DNA from 3 places in the Saccharopolyspora sp. 6M genome. Region 1 is predicted to be linked to each of the others. Evidence: riboswitches for the same ligand, from Rfam matches in the RefSeq annotation. Region 1 holds a riboswitch; each other region holds the start of a gene.
What was found. Region 1 has a riboswitch for glycine ahead of gcvT (glycine cleavage system aminomethyltransferase GcvT). Riboswitches for the same ligand answer to the same signal wherever they lie in the genome.
Positions count from the first base shown of each region.

Region 2: it holds a riboswitch for glycine, as region 1 does, so the genes downstream of both, gcvP (aminomethyl-transferring glycine dehydrogenase) here and gcvT (glycine cleavage system aminomethyltransferase GcvT) in region 1, are expected to answer to the same signal.
Region 3: it holds a riboswitch for glycine, as region 1 does, so the genes downstream of both, gcvH (glycine cleavage system protein GcvH) here and gcvT (glycine cleavage system aminomethyltransferase GcvT) in region 1, are expected to answer to the same signal.

Region 1 covers NZ_JAIUJZ010000144.1:11,388-17,423, forward strand. The annotation lists gene LCD31_RS19195 (hypothetical protein) at 1-17, opposite strand, end outside; gene LCD31_RS19200 (acyl-CoA dehydrogenase family protein) at 120-1,298, opposite strand; gene LCD31_RS19205 (long-chain fatty acid--CoA ligase) at 1,344-2,933, opposite strand; gene LCD31_RS19210 (TetR/AcrR family transcriptional regulator) at 3,156-3,788, shown strand; glycine riboswitch at 3,891-4,019, shown strand; glycine riboswitch at 4,020-4,118, shown strand; gene gcvT (glycine cleavage system aminomethyltransferase GcvT) at 4,237-5,349, shown strand; partial or broken gene LCD31_RS19220 (serine hydroxymethyltransferase) at 5,441-6,036, shown strand, end outside.
Region 2 covers NZ_JAIUJZ010000057.1:5,650-11,685, forward strand. The annotation lists gene gcvH (glycine cleavage system protein GcvH) at 1-183, shown strand, start outside; gene garA (glycogen accumulation regulator GarA) at 299-757, shown strand; gene LCD31_RS09545 (bifunctional nuclease family protein) at 1,283-1,759, shown strand; gene LCD31_RS09550 (MerR family transcriptional regulator) at 2,066-2,686, shown strand; glycine riboswitch at 3,039-3,141, shown strand; gene gcvP (aminomethyl-transferring glycine dehydrogenase) at 3,306-6,036, shown strand, end outside.
Region 3 covers NZ_JAIUJZ010000081.1:9,127-15,162, forward strand. The annotation lists gene LCD31_RS12815 (ABC transporter permease) at 1-34, opposite strand, end outside; gene LCD31_RS12820 (ABC transporter ATP-binding protein) at 34-1,056, opposite strand; gene LCD31_RS12825 (hypothetical protein) at 1,172-1,666, opposite strand; gene ald (alanine dehydrogenase) at 2,025-3,140, opposite strand; glycine riboswitch at 3,344-3,438, shown strand; gene gcvH (glycine cleavage system protein GcvH) at 3,581-3,955, shown strand; gene LCD31_RS12840 (L-serine ammonia-lyase) at 3,980-5,332, shown strand; gene LCD31_RS12845 (MarR family winged helix-turn-helix transcriptional regulator) at 5,667-6,036, shown strand, end outside.

The sequences.
Region 1 (6,036 bases):
TTCTTGAACAACGACATAGCAGCTCCCAGTCGGGCCGGTCGATCACGCTGCACCCAGGTTACCGGCGAATCGGACATCCGATCGAGGGTGTGACCGGGCCGATCCGCCGCGTCGCCGGATCAGCCGAGCACCCCGCCGACCTGGGCGTGCCCCTTGAGCAGGTTGCGGGCGATGGTGCGGCGCTGGATCTCGTCGGTGCCCTCGAAGATGCGCAGCAGCCGGATGTCCCGGTACCAGCGCTCGATGGGCAGCTCGCGGGTGTAGCCCATGCCGCCGTGGATCTGCAGCATCCGGTCCACGATCTCGTTCGCCCTGGTGCCGCCGTAGAGCTTCGCGATGGACTGCGCGTGCCGGGAGTCGGCGCCCTGGTCGACCTGCCACGCGGCCTGCAGCACCAGCCAGCGCAGCGCCTCGATCTCCACCGCCGAGTCCGCGATCATCCACTGGATGGCCTGCCGGTCGGCGATGGGCGCCCCGAACGTCTGCCGGTTGCGGGCGTAGTCCATCGACATCTCCATCATCCGCTCGCAGCCGCCGAGGGCGCGGGCGGGCAACAGGTAGCGGCCGCGGCCGATCCACTGCATGGCCAGCTTGAAACCGCCGCCGACCTCGCCGAGCACGTTCTCCTCCGGCACCCGGACGCCGTCGAAGACCAGCGCGGCGGGCTGGCGGTCCCACTCGCCCATGATCTCGATGGGCTCCGACTTCCAGCCGGCGTCCCGGTCGGCGAGGAAGCAGGTGACGCCGCCGTCGGCGCCCTTCTCCTTGTCGGTGACGGCGAAGACCATGGTGAAGTCGGCATCGATGCCGCCGGTGATGAACGTCTTCTCCCCGTCGATCACCCACTCCGCGCCGTCCTTGCGGGCCGTGGTGCGGAGGTTCTTGGCGTCCGAACCCGCCCCCGGCTCGGTGATGGCGAAGCAGGACTTGCGCTCGCCCTCGATGGTGGGCACCAGGTAGCGCTGCTTCTGCTCCTCGTTGGCGTGGTAGAGGATGTTGTCCGCGTAGCCGCCGAAGCTGAACGGCACGAAGGTGCGGCCCAGCTCGATCTCGATCAGCGCGGTGAGCACGGCGGAGAGATTCATCCCGCCGTACTCCTCGGGGGTCTGCACGCCCCAGAACCCGGCGTCGCGCGCCTTCTTGCGCAGTTCGGCCAGCTCCTCGCGGGTGAGGCCGCGTTCGTGGTCGCGCTCGCGGCGCAGCACCTCCGGCTCCAGCGGCACCAGCTCGCGCTGCACGAACGTGCGCACCCAGTCGCGGATGTCGCGTTCGGTCTCGGACAGGGAGAAGTCGACCATCGGTGGCGGGTCCTTTCGGCGAGGCCGGTGTGGCGAGGTCGGGGGTCAGGAGGATTCGGCGATGCGGCTGCGCAGTTCCCGCTTGAGCACCTTGTGGCTGGGACCCAGCGGCAGCTCGTCGACGAACACGACGCGGCGCGGGTACTTGTGGTGCGCGGTCTGCTCCGCGGCCCAGGCGATGATGGCCTTGCCCAGCGCCTCGTCCGGGTCCTCACCGCGTTCGGGCACCACGACCGCGCACACCTCCTCGCCACGCCCCGGGTCGGGCAGGCCGATCACCGCGCACTGCGCGACGGCGGGGTGCCGGATCAGCAGCTCCTCCACCTCGCGCGGGTAGATGTTGTAGCCGTTGCGGATGATCAGATCCTTCTTGCGGTCCACGATGGACAGGTAGCCCTCGGCGTCCTTGACGCCCATGTCACCGGTGCGGAACCAGCCGTCGACGAGCGCCGCCGAGGTGGCCTCCGGGTCGTCCAGGTACCCGGCGAACACGTTGTGGCCGCGGACCACGACCTCGCCGGTCTCCCCGGCGGGCAGCAGTTCGATCCGGTCCTCCACGGACGGTTCGGCGATCTCGACGTCGATGCCCCACAGCGCGTGCCCGACGGTGCCTGCGCGCGGCCCGAACGCGGGCTGGTTCACGGTGGCCGTCGGCGAGGTCTCGGACAGCCCGTAGCCCTCGTGGATCGGGGCGCCGAAGCGCCGCTGGAACCGCTCCAGCACCGCCACCGGCAGCGCCGCGCCACCGGACACGCACATCCGCAGCGAGGACAGGTCGTCGTCGTCCCCGGCGGCCTCCAGCATCCGGATGTACATGGTGGGCACGCCGTTGAGCTGGGTGATGCGGTGGTCCCGGATGAGCCGCAGCGCCTCGGCCGGGTCGAACTTGGGTTGCAGCACCAGCGTCGCGCCCGCCCGGAACGTGGTGTTCAGCGAGACGGTCTGCCCGAAGACGTGGAACAGCGGCAGGCAGCCGAGGATCAGGTCCTCGCGGCGGGTGTCGTTGGCGTCGAAGGCGTTCACCGTCGCGTTGAGCACCAGGTTCAGGTGGGTGAGCACCGCGCCCTTCGGCCGGCCGGTGGTGCCGCTGGTGTAGAAGATCACCGCGGGGTCGTCGGGCGCGCGGGTGGCGAAGGAGCGGACCGGTTCGGCCGCGGCCGCCGCCTCGCTCAACGAGTCCGGGGTCTCCGGGCCGGGCACCGACGGGCCGATCGAGACCAGCGGGATGCCGGCGCGGCGCGCCGATTCGGCGGCGAGCGCCAGCTGGCTCGTGTGCCCGACGACGAGCTTCGCGCCGGAGTTGCGCAGCAGGTACGCCGCCTCGTCCGGGACCAGCAGCAGCGGAACCGGCACCACGACCGCGCCCGCGGTGAGCACCGCGTAGTAGGCGCGCACGAAATCGATCACGTTGGGCGCCACGATCGCGACCCGGTCGCCCGGCTCGATCCCGCGAGCGCGCAGCGCGGCCGCGTGCGCCCGGACCTGCTCCCACAGCTCGCCGTAGGTCACCCGCTGCTCGCCCTCGACGACCGCGGGGTGCGCCGGGCGCAGCCGCGCCGGCTCGGCGAGGACCGAGGCGAGCGACAGCGTGGTGTGCGGCTCGACCCGCTCCGGGGACTCGTCGTCGTTGACCATCGTCCACCTCCGTGAGGATGTCGCCGGTGCGGGCGGCACGGTCGTCCGCCGTTGGACACCTGACGACTAACGTCGTTAGTTTTGGACTCTAGGACCACCCCGCGCACCGCGGCAAGAGCCGCGCACCGGACACTGATCGACACGATCCGCAGCGGACGCGGACGGGCACGGCGCCCACCGAGGGGGCGCCGACCGGCAGCGGGCGGCAGGCAGGAGCGCGGCATGGGCAGACCCAAGAGCCCCCAGCTCACCCGCGAACGCATCCGCGAACACGCGCTGGCGATCATCGACGGCCAAGGCCTCGAAGCGCTGTCCATGCGCAGGCTCGCCGACTCCCTCGGCGTCCGCGCCGCCTCGCTCTACAACCACGTGGCCACCAAGGAAGCGCTGCTGCACGACGTCGCCGACGGCGTGATGGGCACCGTCGACACCAGCGGGTTCGACATCGACTGGCCCACCGGCCTCACCCGCTGGGCCCGCTCCTACCGGGCCGCGCTCGCCGCCCACCCCAACCTGGTGCCGTTCATGGCGTCCGGACCGGCCCGCCGGGAGACCTCGCTGCGCCGCGCCGACGCCGTGCACGGCGGGCTGACCAGCGCGGGCTGGCCGCAGCGGTACGCCACGATGATCGGCGCCTCCACCAAGTTCCTGGTGCTCGGTGCGGCGATGGGCTCGTTCGCGGGCGGGTTCGTCGACGACGCCGAGGTCTACGACGAGCGGTTCCCGCACCTGCACGGCGCCCACCTGCTGCGCGAGCACGCCGCCGAGATCGACGACGACAGCTTCGAACTGGCGCTGCGGGCGCTGGTCGACGGCCTCCGCGCCCAGCACGCCCGGCTGTTCCCGCAGCGCTGAACTCCGCGCGCGGCGACGGGATCACGCTCACGTTCGGTTGACTGCGCTGTGTGATCTCCGTAGCGTTCCGGAGCACAACACAACACCGGACTACAACGCCGACGACGTCGTGCGGGAGAGTCTGCGCCCCGCCAGGAGCCCCTGGTCCGTGCAGGATGCGATTCCTGGGTGCAGCGCCGAAGGAGCAATCCTCCCCACCAAACTCTCAGGCCCCGCTACCGCGCGACAGCAGGCGATCACGGAGAAAAGCAGGGACCCGTGTCCCTCGCCCACGGTGCAAGCCGCCCTCGTGCGCGGTGAAACTCTCAGGCCAATGACTCCGGGGAGACCGGCAGCGCACGCCCGCGCCCATCGCCGTCGGAGGACCCCGGATATGGTTTCTGCTGGAAGTGGCCGCAACCGGTCCCCCTCGGACGTGATCGGTGCCCACCAGGAGGAGTTCCGCACCATGACGTCGTCGCCCCCCGCTCCGCGACGGACACCGCTGCACGAGGTCCACGAGTCCCTCGGCGCGCACTTCACCGACTTCGCGGGCTGGCGGATGCCGGTCCGCTACTCGGGGGACACCGCCGAGCACCAGGCGGTGCGGACCGCGGCCGGGTTGTTCGACCTCTCGCACATGGGCGAGATCGAGATCAGCGGCCCGGAGGCGGCCGCGGCGCTGGACCACGCGCTCGTCGCGAACGCGTCCGCGATCACGGTGGGTCGCGCCCGCTACACCATGCTGTGCAACACCGAGGGCGGCGTGCTCGACGACCTCATCGTCTACCGGCTGGACGAGCAGCGGTTCCTGGTGGTCGCCAACGCGGCCAACGCGGCCGTGGTCTCCGCCGAGCTCGCCGAGCGCATCGCCGGGTTCGACGCCGCGCACCGCGACGTCTCCGACGAGTACGCGCTGATCGCCGTGCAGGGACCGGAGTCGGTGTCGATCTTGGCGCCGCTGACCGGCACCGACCTGTCCACCGTGAAGTACTACGCCGGGTATCCCAGCGAGGTCGCCGGGAAGCAGGTGCTGCTGGCGCGCACGGGCTACACCGGCGAGGACGGCTTCGAGCTGTTCACCTCCCCCGCGGACGCGCCCGCGGTGTGGCGCGCGCTGACCGACTCCGGCGCCGAGCGCGGACTGGTCCCGGCGGGGCTGTCCTGCCGCGACACGCTGCGGCTGGAGGCGGGCATGCCGCTGTACGGCAACGAGCTGTCCGCCTCGCTCACCCCGTTCCACGCGAACCTGGGGCGCGTGGTGAAGCTGGACAAGCCCGGTGACTTCATCGGCAAGGCCGCGCTGGCGCAGGTCGCGGCGGCTCCGACGGAGCGCACCCTGGTGGGGCTGCGCACCGACGCGCGCCGCGCGCCCCGGCACGGCTACCCGGTGCTCGCCGACGGCGCCGAGATCGGCGAGATCACCAGCGGCGCCCCGTCCCCGACGCTCGGTCACCCGATCGCGATGGCCTACGTGGACCGCGCGCACAGCGCGCCCGGTACCGCGGTGCAGGTCGACATCCGCGGCAAGTCCATCGACGCCGAAGTCGTGGAACTGCCGTTCTACCGCCGCAAGGCCTGACACACGCCCGCAACGGGCTCTCGAAACCTTGACCGGACCGCGCCGGACCCGTCCGGCGCAGCCCAGATCGAACACCAGGAGGCAATTGCTCATGTCGACACCGGACCTGTTCAACGACCGGCTTGCGGTGGTGGATCCGGAGGTGGCCGCTGCTGTGGGGGCGGAGCTGGGTCGTCAGCAGAACACGTTGGAGATGATCGCGTCGGAGAACTTCGCGCCGCAGGCGGTGTTGCAGGCGCAGGGTTCGGTGTTGACGAACAAGTACGCCGAGGGCTACCCGGGCCGCCGTTATTACGGTGGTTGTGAGCATGTGGACGTGGTCGAGCAGTTGGCGATCGATCGGGTGAAGGCGTTGTTCGGGGCGTCGTTCGCGAACGTGCAGCCGCATTCGGGTGCGCAGGCCAACGCCGCGGCGATGCACGCCTTGTTGTCGCCGGGTGACACGATCATGGGCTTGGACCTGGCCCATGGTGGTCATTTGACGCACGGGATGCGCATCAACTTCTCCGGCAAGCTCTACACCGTGGTGCCGTACCACGTGCGCGAGGACGATCACCGGGTCGACATGGACGAGGTGGCTCGCCTGGCGCGGGAGAACCGGCCGAAGCTGATCGTGGCGGGCTGGTCGGCCTATCCGCGCCAGCTGGACTTCGCGCGGTTCCGCGAGATCGCCGACGAGGTCGGTGC
Region 2 (6,036 bases), on a different contig from region 1:
ATCTACGCCCCGCTGGCGGGGGAGATCGTCGCCCGCAACGACAAGCTCGACCAGGAGCCGGAGCTGGTCAACTCCGACCCGTTCGGCGACGGCTGGATGATCGAGATCAAGCTCTCGGACCCGGCCGCGATCGACGGACTGCTCAGCGAGAGCGACTACCAAGGCATCATCAACCAGGGATGATCGTTGATCTCGGGTTCGCGAACGGCGTGAGGTGGGAGTCCCGCGTCTGCGGCCTGCGACGGCACGGTACGTTTGAACGCACTTGCACGACCCATCCGCGCAGAGGAGAGCTCAGGTGAGCCAGAACGACGGGCCCGGCGGCGTTCCGCCGGAGCAGTCACCGGAGACCACCTCGGTCTTCAGGCCGTTCCTCTCGGAGCCGGAGAGCACCGAGAGTGCGACCCCGGAGCCAGCGGCCTCCGGGGCCGACGCGCTGCCCGCCGGGGCTGCCCTGCTGGTGGTCAAGCGCGGCCCGAACGCCGGGTCGCGGTTCCTGCTCGACAGGGAGACCACCAGCGCCGGACGCCACCCGGACAGCGACATCTTCCTCGACGACGTGACGGTGTCCCGTCGGCACGCCGAGTTCCGGCGAGAGGGCAACGACTTCGTCGTCGTCGACGTCGGCAGCCTCAACGGCACCTACGTCAACCGGGAACCGGTGGACACCTCGGTGCTGGCCAACGGCGACGAGGTGCAGATCGGGAAGTTCCGGTTGGTGTTCCTGACCGGTCCCATCGACGATCAGGGCCGCTGAGCCGGACGTTCCGCGGACAGAGCGCATCGGGGCGACGCCATCCGGCGCCGCCCCGATCGTTCTCGGCGGTGATCGTTGCGAGCGATCTTCGAGCCGGTGGTTCCCGCACTCCGGAACGGGTTCTGCGGGATGTGCTGCGGTGTATCGTGACGGGGGACATCGTTCGCGTCGCGAGCGGTCGGCGCCCTCCCGGGTGCCGGGCGCCCGGATCCGGGGCGGTCCGCGGCGGAAACGTCGCGGGAATCGCGTCCGGTGAGCACCTGCGGGTGCCGCGGAACCGGTGCGCAACGGCGTCAACGACCGCCCCGGCCCGGGGCGGACAACGGAAAGGCCCGGTACCGGCGACACCGTCGGTGCGAGGCCGGGAACGAGCCGGAAAAGCCGTCCACCGAGCGGAAAATCCGGGCGGGGACGACGGCCGGAGGTCGGCGTGTCCGCCGTATCGCGGGTAGCGTCAGAGGCGTCGGTGCGCGATCCTCGACCAAGGATGTCACGCTTCGGCGCGCTGGAGGAGGCGATGTGTCGATGAGCAGCGAAATGCGCGTCGTCGGCGTGCGAGTGGAACTACCAGCCAACCAGCCGATCCTGCTGCTGCGCGAGACCGAGGGCGAGCGGTACCTGCCGATCTGGATCGGATCGGTGGAGGCCACCGCGATCGCGCTGGAGCAGCAGGGGGTGCGACCCGCCAGACCCCTCACCCACGACCTGCTCAAGGACGTCATCGGCGCCCTCGGGCGGGACCTGGAGCAGGTGCGGATCACCGACCTGCAGGAGGGCACGTTCTTCGCCGAGCTCATCTTCGACGGGGACGTGCGGGTCTCGGCGCGGCCGAGCGACTCGGTGGCGCTGGCGTTGCGGATCGGGGTGCCGATCCACGCCGACGAATCGGTGCTGGACGAAGCCGGGTTGATCATCCCGGACGAGCAGGAGGACGAGGTCGAGAAGTTCCGGGAGTTCCTGGACTCGGTCTCGCCGGAGGACTTCCGCGGCGCGGACACCTGATCGCGGCGGGCGGGCGCACGACCCGCCCCGCCGCCCGCGTCGTCGTGAGGGGGCTCCTGGTGCAGCTCGCACCGGGAGTCCCTTTCGCATGTCGGGGCCCGCGCGGGTGCGGCTTCGGGTGCGGTGCGTGCGCGAAGGCGGGGCGTGCGTCACACCCGGGGTGGGCGGGCGTCCCCGCGCGTCGCGTTGACCCGCCCACCGGGCGGGCTTACCTTCGGAGTGCGCGAATCGCCCCGATGTGATTTTCCAGGTCGGGGAAGGTCAAACCCCCGGTTCCATGATCGTCCTCGCGCTCGGGTGGTGATCATGCGACGAGCCGGGTTCGGTGGTTCGCCGGCTTCGGCCGGGCGGAGGGAGGCAGGCGTGGTGGAGCGAGCACCTGGCGAGGATGCCGCCGCGGAGGGGTCGAAGCCGTTCCCGGAGACCGCGCTGCCGGACGAGCTCGTCGGCTACCGCGGCCCCGCGGCGTGCCAGATCGCCGGGATCACCTACCGGCAGCTGGACTACTGGGCGCGCACCAAGCTGGTCGGGCCGTCGATCCGCGGCGCCGCCGGTTCCGGGTCGCAGCGGCTGTACTCGTTCAAGGACATCCTGGTGCTCAAGGTCGTCAAGCGGCTGCTGGACACCGGGGTCTCGTTGCACAACATCCGGGTCGCGGTCGAGCACCTGCGCCACCGCGGGGTGGAGGACCTGGCCCGCATCACGCTGTTCAGCGACGGCACGACGGTCTACGAGTGCACCTCCGCCGAGGAGGTCGTGGACCTGCTGCAGGGTGGCCAGGGCGTGTTCGGCATCGCGGTCAGCGGTGCGATGCGCGAGATCACCGGCACCATCCACGAGTTCCCCGCCGAGCGCGCCGACGGTGCCGAGCCGGACGAGCCGGTCGCCGACGAGCTGTCGCGGCGCCGGGACCGCCGCATCGGCTGATCGCCGAGGCGCGCTAGGCCCGCCGTGGCCGCCGTGCCGTCCGGCGCGGGTCCGGCGGTCTTGCCGCCAGCAGGTGCGAGGGCCACCTATCGACCCGATCGGCCGCTCTCGCCGTGCGCGGGCCACCGTTCGGCCTGTTCTGGTCCCGCCCGTCGGGCGCAGGCGCCGATCGGTCTATCCGGTCCCGCTCGCCGTGCGCGGGCTGTCGGCGGATCCGGCCAGGCCGTCCTGGCGCCCGCGGCCGTCGGGTCACCGCCCGTCGATGTCACGCCCCGTGCCGCTGGGATGATCGGGCGGGATGAAGATCGCACCGTTCGGCCGTCACCGGATCGGGTAAGCTGCTGTGCATCGCCGACCCCGCGCGGGAGAGTTCGCCGTTGACCTGGTCAGCGGCGGCGCCGAAGGAGCAAACCCTCCCCGACAACCTCTCAGGCCTGCTGGACCGCACGGGCGAGATACCTCTGGAAAGCGGGACCACCGACGTGGTTCCCCGCCGACGGTGCAAGTCCGGTCCACGGACCGGGTGAAGCTCTCAGGCGTTCGCGTCGCGGACAGTGACAGAGGGGGAGAGCAGCACACGTGCTGCCGCCCTGTCCGTCGCGATGAATGAGGTGTGGCGATGACGACCGAAGACCGTATCCCGCTGGCCGCCCTGGAACACGGCACTCCGTTCGCCGACCGCCATGTCGGGCCGCTGCCCGCTGAGCTGGCCCGGATGCTCGACGTGATCGGCGTCGGCTCGCTGGAGGAGCTGGGGCAGTCGGCGGTGCCCGACGGCATCCGCGAGCGGGACCTGCAGCTGGCGTTGCCGGAACCGGCCACCGAAGCCGAGGCGCTCCAGCAGCTGCGCGACCTGGCCAGGCTGAACAGCCCGCACACCGAGATGATCGGCCTGGGCTACTACCCGACGATCACGCCGCCGGTGATCCGGCGCAACGTGCTGGAGAGCCCCGCCTGGTACACGGCGTACACGCCGTACCAGCCGGAGATCTCGCAGGGCAGGCTCGAAGCGCTGCTGAACTTCCAGACCATGGTGGCCGACCTGACCGGCGTGCCGGTCGCGAACTCGTCGATGCTCGACGAGGCCACCGCGGCGGCCGAGGGCATGACGCTGGTGCGCCGCGCGGGCCGGGCCAAGTCGCCGCGGTTCGTGGTGGACGCCGACGTGCTGCCGCAGACCCTCGCGGTGCTGCGCACGCGGGCGGAACCGCTGGGCATCGAGGTCGTGGTGGCGGACCTGTCCGCGGGCGCGTCGGCGCTGCCGGACGGCGAGTTCTTCGGGGCGCTGCTGGCCTACCCGGGTGCGTCCGGAGCGGTCCGCGACCACCAGGCGGTCATCGACGAGGTGCACGAGCGCGGCGGCATGGTGGTGGTCAGCGCCGACCTGCTCGCGCTGACGGTGCTGCGCGCTCCCGGTGAGCTGGGCGCGGACGTGGTGGTGGGCACGACGCAGCGCTTCGGCGTCCCGATGGGCTTCGGCGGCCCGCACGCCGGTTACATGGCGGTGCGCAAGGGCATCGAGCGGCAGCTGCCCGGCCGGCTGGTCGGGGTGAGCGTCGACGCGGACGGGAACCAGGCCTACCGGCTGGCGCTGCAGACCCGCGAGCAGCACATCCGCCGGGAGAAGGCCACCAGCAACATCTGCACCGCCCAGGTGCTGCTCGCCGTGGTGGCGGGCATGTACGGCGTGTACCACGGTCCCGCCGGGCTGCGGGCCATCGCGAAGCGGGCGCACCGGATGGCGGCGGTGCTGGCCGAGCGGCTGCGCCGCGGCGGGGTGCGCATCGTGCACGCCGAGTTCTTCGACACCCTCGTCGCCGAGGTCCCCGGCCGGGCCGCCGAGGTGGTCCGCGCCGCGCGGGACGGCGGCATCAACCTGCGCCACATCGACGACGACCACGTCGGCGTCAGCTGCGACGAGACCACCACCCGGGAAGCGCTGGTGCGGGTCGCGGAGGCGTTCGGCATCGCCGGGGGTTCGCTGGCCGGCATCGACGAGCTGGACGCCGAGACCGACGACGCGCTGCCGACCGCGCTGCTGCGCACCTCCGAGTACATGACGCACCCGGTGTTCCACGCGCACCGCTCGGAGACCTCGCTGCTGCGCTACCTGCGCAGCCTGTCCGATTCGGACGTGGCGCTGGACCGCAGCATGATCCCGCTGGGCTCCTGCACGATGAAGCTCAACGCGACCGCGGAGATGGAGCCGATCACCTGGCCGGAGTTCGCCGAGCTCCACCCGTTCGCGCCCGCCCAGGACGCCACCGGCCTGCTGGAGATCGTGCACGACCTGGAGCGCTGGCTGGCCGAGATCACCGGGTACCACTCGGTGAGCCTGCAGCCGAACGCGGGCAGCCAGGGCGAGTTCGCCGGGCTGCTGGCCATCCGCGCCTACCACCACAGCCGTGGTGCGGCGGCGCGGGACGTGTGCCTGATCCCGGCGAGCGCGCACGGCACCAACGCGGCCAGCGCCGTGATGGCCGGGCTGCGCGTGGTCGTGGTGCGCTGCGACGACCAGGGCAACATCGAGCTCGACCACCTGCGCGAAGTCGTCGACCAGCACCGCGACGACCTCGCCGCCATCATGATCACCTATCCGTCCACGCACGGCGTGTACGAGGACACCGTGGAACAGGTGTGCGGGCTGGTGCACGAGGCGGGCGGCCAGGTCTACGTGGACGGCGCGAACTTGAACGCGCTCATCGGCCTGGCGCGGATGGGCGAGTTCGGCTCCGACGTCTCGCACCTGAACCTGCACAAGACGTTCTGCATCCCGCACGGCGGTGGCGGTCCCGGCGTCGGCCCGATCGGGGTGCGCGAGCACCTGGCGCCGTTCCTGCCGAACCACCCGCTGCAGCCCGCCGCGGGGCCGGAGACCGGGGTCGGGCCGATCAGCGCCGCGCCGTGGGGCAGCGCCTCGATCCTGCCGATCTCCTGGGCCTACGTGCGGATGATGGGCTCCGACGGGCTGCGGCGGGCGACGCTGACGGCCGTCGCCGCGGCGAACTACGTGGCGCGGCGGCTCGACGAGCACTTCCCGGTGCTCTACACCGGCTCCGGCGGGTTCGTCGCCCACGAGTGCATCCTGGACCTGCGGCCGCTCACCAAGGCCTCCGGCGTCACCGTGGACGACGTGGCCAAACGGCTCGCCGACTACGGGCTGCACGCGCCGACGATGTCGTTCCCGGTGGCGGGCACGCTGATGGTGGAGCCGACCGAGAGCGAGAACCTCGCCGAGCTGGACCGGTTCTGCGACGCGATGATCGCCATCAAGGGCGAGATCGACAAGGTCGCCGGCGGCCACTGGCCGGCCGACGACAACCCGCTCGTGCACGCTCCGCACACGGCGG
Region 3 (6,036 bases), on a different contig from region 1:
GCTTCCGGAACTCGGACTTGACCAGGCCGTCCATCAGGCGCCACCTCCGAATCCGCCGTGCTGCTGGTACGGGTTGGGGCCGCCGGGCGGTGCCCAGCCACCGGTGCCGGGTGGCGGACCGCCGGGCGGGTGCTGGTTGCCGACGTACTGGCCGCTGGTGAGCTGGAAGAACAGCCGTTCGAGGTCGACCTGCTCCTCCTGGATCCCGTAGACGGCGACCCCGGCCTGCAGGGCCAGTTCGGCCACCGACCGGGAGTCGGAGCCGGTGACGGCGATCCGCCCGTCGGGCAGCGGTTCGACCGCCAGCCCGGCCGCCTGCAGCGCGTTCACCAGCGCCTGCGGATCACCGGCCTGCACGAGCACCCGGTTGCGCTGCTGCGCTCGCAGCTGGTCCAGGTCGCCGTTGTAGACGCACTCGCCGCGGCTCACGATCACCACGTGGTCGACGGTGTGCTCCATCTCGCGCAGCAGGTGGCTGGAGACGAGCACGGTGCGCCCGGACGCGGCGAACGACTTCAGGAAGCCGCGCAGCCACGCGATGCCCTCCGGGTCGAGCCCGTTGGCGGGTTCGTCCAAGATCAGCACCTGCGGATCGCCGAGCAGCGCCGTGGCCAGCGCCAGCCGTTGCCGCATGCCCAGCGAGAACCCGCCCGCGGCCCGGTTCGCGGCGCCGGTCAGCCCGACGAGGTCCAAGGCGTGGTCGACCTGCTGGTCGGGCACGTTCATCGCCGCCGAATAGCAGCGCAGGTGGTTGCGCGCCGTGCGGGACGGGTGGAAGCTCTGCGCCTCCAGCACCGCCCCGACCACGGTGGCGGGGTTGCGCAGCTGCGCGAAGGGCACCCCGTTGACGGTGGCGGTTCCCGACGTCGGGTTCACCAGCCCCAGCACCATGCGCAGCGTCGTCGTCTTGCCGGATCCGTTCGGGCCGAGGAACCCGGTCACCACACCGGGGTGAACGGCGAAGCTGAGGTCGCGGACCGCGCTGACCGGCCCGAAGTTCTTGCTCAGGTTCTGCACCAGGATCCGGCCGCTGCCGTCGTGCACACGCTCCTCCATCGTCGCTCGGCCCCGCCGGGTGCTCGCGAGCGCGGGACGCGGACGATCACGCTCGGGCGCGGGGCCGGTCCCATCCTGCCTGACCGGCCCGCGCCGACAGGGAGGAGTTCGGAAATCAACCGGTCCCGTGCTGCGGCCAGGCGATGGGCCGTTCCGGCCCGGGCCGGCGCGCTGCGGTGGGCCGGCCGTCCTCGGGGCGGGGGGAGCGGTGGTGGCGGACCGGCGCGCTGCTCGGCCAGCGGCCGGTGGGCTGCCGCCCCTCGGCGTCCGGGTCGGGCTCGTCCGCCGGGCCGTGGCGGCCGGTCGGGGCGGCGGGCGCGGTGCGGTCGCCGATGAGGCCGCGGTGCACCATCAGCCACGACTCGCACGGCCAGCTGCGGCTGCGCACCGCGCCGGAGCAGGCGGGGCAGCGGCCGTCGGCATCCGGGTGGTGGGCCTCCAGCAGGGCCCGGAGCCCGCTGGTGAGGCGGTGCAGCTCTGACCTGGCGACCGGTAACAGCTCCTCGGTGCCGCCTTCGATGGCCACCCGCTCCAGCCGGGCCAGCCGGTCCAGGACGGCCTCCCGCATCTTCGCGTCGTCCACGTGCCACTCCCCGCGTCGTACGGTCATCGCGCGCGCTGATCGGGGCGGAGAACGCGGGCCCCGGTGGCGCCCGCGACGAGCACCGCCGCAGATCGCCGCGGCTTGGCGCACTCCCATCGGCAGCTCACCCGGCCGACTGCACCGAACTCACTCGGTCGAGTGGACTTCCGGTTGTGGCGGGGAACCGGGCGTTCGTCACGCTGCGCACGTCGGAAATCAAGCGTTCGTGTCCTACACTGGGACCTGGCGGCCTGCTCCCGGTGACCCCCAGGCCGGTTGAGCGGGCCGCCCTCTAACCCCTTCCGGGGTCTTCTCACCTCCGCGAGTGAAACTCGCCGGTCTCGCCGCGCAGTGGTCTCGGATGGTCTCGCGGTTGCGGATCCGCTCAGACCAGCACCGCGTCCGGGGCCGTGCTCGGCAGCCCGTGCGCCAGCGCCACCGCCTCGCTCACCAGCAGCCCGCCGTGCGCGTTCAAGCCCCTGGCCAGCGCCGCATCCGCCCGGCACGCCGCCCGCCAGCCCTGATCGGCGATCCGCAGCACGTACGGCAACGTCACGTTCGTCAACGCGTACGTCGAGGTGTTCGGCACCGCGCCCGGCATGTTCGCCACGCAGTAGAACACCGAACCGTGCACCCGGAACGTCGGATCCTCGTGCGTCGTCGGCCGCGAATCCTCGAAGCACCCGCCCTGGTCGATCGCCACGTCCACCAGCACGCTGCCCGGCTTTGACCGCGCCACCAGCTCGTTCGACACCAGCTTCGGCGTCTTCGCACCCGGCACCAGCACCGCGCCGATCACCAGGTCCGCCGCCCGCACCGCCGACTCCACCGCGTACGCGTTCGACGTCACCGTGCGGATCGCGCCCCCATGCGCCGCGTCGATCTCCCGCAGCCGGTCCACGTCGGTGTCCAGCACCTGCACCTGGGCGCCCATGCCCGACGCCACCCGCGCCGCGTTCAACCCGGCCACCCCGCCGCCGATCACCACCACCCGCGCAGGCGGTACTCCGGGCACGCCGCCCGGCAGCACACCGCGACCACCCTGCGGGGTCAGCAGCGCCTGCGCGCCGACCTGCGGGGCGAGCCTGCCCGCGACCTCGCTCATCGGCGCCAGCAGCGGCAACCCGCCGCGCGCCGTCTGCACCGTCTCGTAGGCGAGAGCCGTCACCTCGGCGCGCAGCAACTCGTCCGTCAACTCCGCCGACGCCGCCAAGTGCAGGTAGGTGAACAGCACCTGGCCCGCCCGCAGCCGCGGGAACTCCTCGGCCACCGGCTCCTTCACCTTCAGCACCAGCTCGCCCTCGGCCCACGCGTCCGCCGCGGACGGCACGATCGTCGCGCCCGCCGCCGCGTAGTCCTCGTCGGGTATCGACGAACCGAGCCCGGCGCCGGCCTCCACGAACACCGCGTGCCCCCGCGCGGCCAGCTCGTGCACCCCTGCCGGGGCCCCCGCCACCCGGTACTCGTGGTTCTTCACCTCACGCGGCACTGCGACCTTCACCCGGTCCGCCTCCCGACCCCACGACCGAACACCGACCCCAGCATCATCCGCCCGGCGCCCGCACCCCGCCGCGAGGAAGGGAACCTTCCTGTCACCGGTGACAGGAAGGTTCCCTTCCTCGCTGTGATCCGGGCGGCTGGGCGTTGACACCCGCCCACGTCCGTTTATCGTTGCCGGGCACGACCACAACCGCACAGCGCCGCAGAACCCGAGCGGGAGAGACCCTGCGCAACGCAGGGCGCCGAAGGAGCAAACCCTCCCCGCAAAACTCTCAGGCACCCATGACCGCTCGGGCGAGGCCACTCTGGAAAGCGCGCGCCCCGGCGCCGCACCCACGGTGCAAGCCGCGAACCACCGCGGCGAAGCTCTCAGGTCCCGAAACAGAGGGGGAGGCCCGCGAACCCAGGGCACACCCGTGCCCGCGATGGTGAGGAGCCTCCATGTCCCTGCCCGAACGGCTGCGCTACACCGAAGAGCACGAGTGGATCGAGGACCGCGGCGACCTGGTGCGCATCGGCATCACCCCGTACGCGGCCCAAGCGCTCGGCGACATCGTCTACGTGCAGCTGCCCGAGGTGGGCGAGCGGATCGAATCCGGCGCCTCCTGCGGTGAGCTGGAATCGACCAAGTCCGTCAGCGACCTGTTCGCGCCCGTGACCGGCGAGGTCGTCGCCGTCAACGCGGCCGCCGCCGACGACCCCGCGGTGATCGGCTCTGATCCGTTCGGCGAGGGCTGGCTGCTCGAAGTGCGTGCCGAGCAGACCGGTGCTGTGCTCACGGCCCAGGAGTACGCCCAGTTCACCGGTGGTGAGTAGGCCGGGGCTGAGGGGGGCGGAGCTGTGACGATCAGCGTCTTCGACCTCTTCTCGGTGGGCATCGGCCCGTCGAGTTCGCACACCGTCGGCCCGATGCGGGCGGCGCGGATGTTCACCGCGCGGCTGCAGGACGACGGTCTGCTCGGTCAGGTCGACAAGGTGAAGGCCGAGCTGTTCGGTTCGCTCGGCGCGACGGGGCACGGCCACGGCAGCCCCAAGGCGGTGCTGCTCGGCCTGGAAGGGCACGACCCGGAGACGGTCGACCCGGCCGCCGTCGCACAACGGGTGGAGACGATCCGCGCCGACGGCAGGTTGTTGCTGGCGGGGGAGCGCGACATCCGGTTCTCGGTGGACCGCGACCTGGTGATGCACCGGCGCAGGTCGCTGCCGCTGCACCCCAACGGGATGCGGTTCGCGGCGTTCGGCGCAGGTGGGGAACTGCGGTCCGCGGTGTACTACTCCGTCGGCGGCGGATTCGTCGTCGACGACGAGGCCGCCGGCACCGACCGGATCAAGCCGGACGAGACGCCGGTGCGCCACCCGTTCCGCACCGGCGACGAACTGCTCGCCCGGGTCGCCGAATCCGGCTCCCGGATCAGCGACGTCATGTTCGACAACGAGCTGTCCTGGCGCTCCGCCGAGGACGTCCGCGCCCGGCTGCTGCACATCTGGTCCGTGATGCAGGAGTGCGTCGACAACGGGTGCCGCAACGACGGGGAACTTCCCGGCGGGCTGCGGGTGAAGCGGCGCGCCGCCGCGCTGCGGGCGAACCTCGGCGAGCAGGACGACGCCATGGAATGGCTCACCCTGTTCGCGCTCGCGGTCAACGAGGAGAACGCGGCAGGCGGACGGGTCGTCACCGCGCCCACCAACGGTGCCGCCGGCATCGTTCCCGCGGTGCTGCACTACTACGTGCGCTTCGTGCCGGGGGCGAACGAGCAGGGCGTCATCCGGTTCCTGCTCGCCGCCGGTGCCATCGGGGTGCTGTTCAAGGAGAACGCGTCGATCTCCGGTGCCGAGGTCGGCTGCCAGGGCGAAGTCGGTTCGGCCTGCTCGATGGCGGCCGCCGGGCTCGCCGAGGCGATGGGCGCGACGCCGTGGCAGGTGGAGAACGCCGCCGAGATCGCGATGGAGCACAACCTCGGCCTCACCTGCGACCCCATCGGCGGGCTGGTGCAGATCCCGTGCATCGAGCGCAACGCCGTCGCCGCGGTCAAGGCCGTCACGGCGACGCGGATGGCGCTGCGCGGCGACGGCAGCCACTTCGTGTCGCTCGACAAGGTGATCAAGACGATGCGGGAGACCGGGCGCGACATGAAGGTCAAGTACAAGGAGACCGCTCGCGGGGGGCTCGCGGTGAACGTCATCGAGTGCTGAGAGCGCTTCGCCCGCCCGGCGCTCGAAACCGCGCGGGGCGGTGGGAGCAGGGGAACCTTCCTGTCACGTCGCAGGCGTGGACCACCGGCGTGGGTCGATGCGAGCGGGGGAACCTTCCTGTCACCGGTGCGATGAGGGGAACCTTCCTGTCACGCTCGGCCTCGTCCGGAGCCGTGGTGGCCGGTGTGGTGGAGTGCGGCGGTGGTGTTCCGGCGGGCCGCGCGGTGGTGGTTCCGGATGACGGGGAGGTTCCCTTGCAGAATTTAGGATGCGCACAACTCAGTTGCGCGCAACTTGAATTAGGGCTAATGTCGGCCACGTGCAGGAGGCGGGGATGAGCGCGGACTCGGCGCTGTCGCTGGACCAGCAGGTGTGCTTCGCGCTCTACAGCGCGTCGCGCTCCTTCACCAACCTGTACCGGCCGTTCCTCGACGAGCTGGGACTGACCTACCCGCAATACCTGGTGATGCTGGTGCTCTGGGAACACGACTCGCTGGCGGTCAAGGACCTCGGGGCGATGCTCAAGCTGGACTCCGGGACGCTGTCGCCGCTGCTGAAACGGCTCGAAGCGAGCGGACTGGTGGACCGGCGGCGCAGCACCCGCGACGAGCGGTCCGTCGAGATCGGACTGACCGAGCGGGGGCGGGAGCTGCGGCAGCACGCCGAGCAGATCCCGAACCGGGTGCTCGCCGCCAGCGGCATGG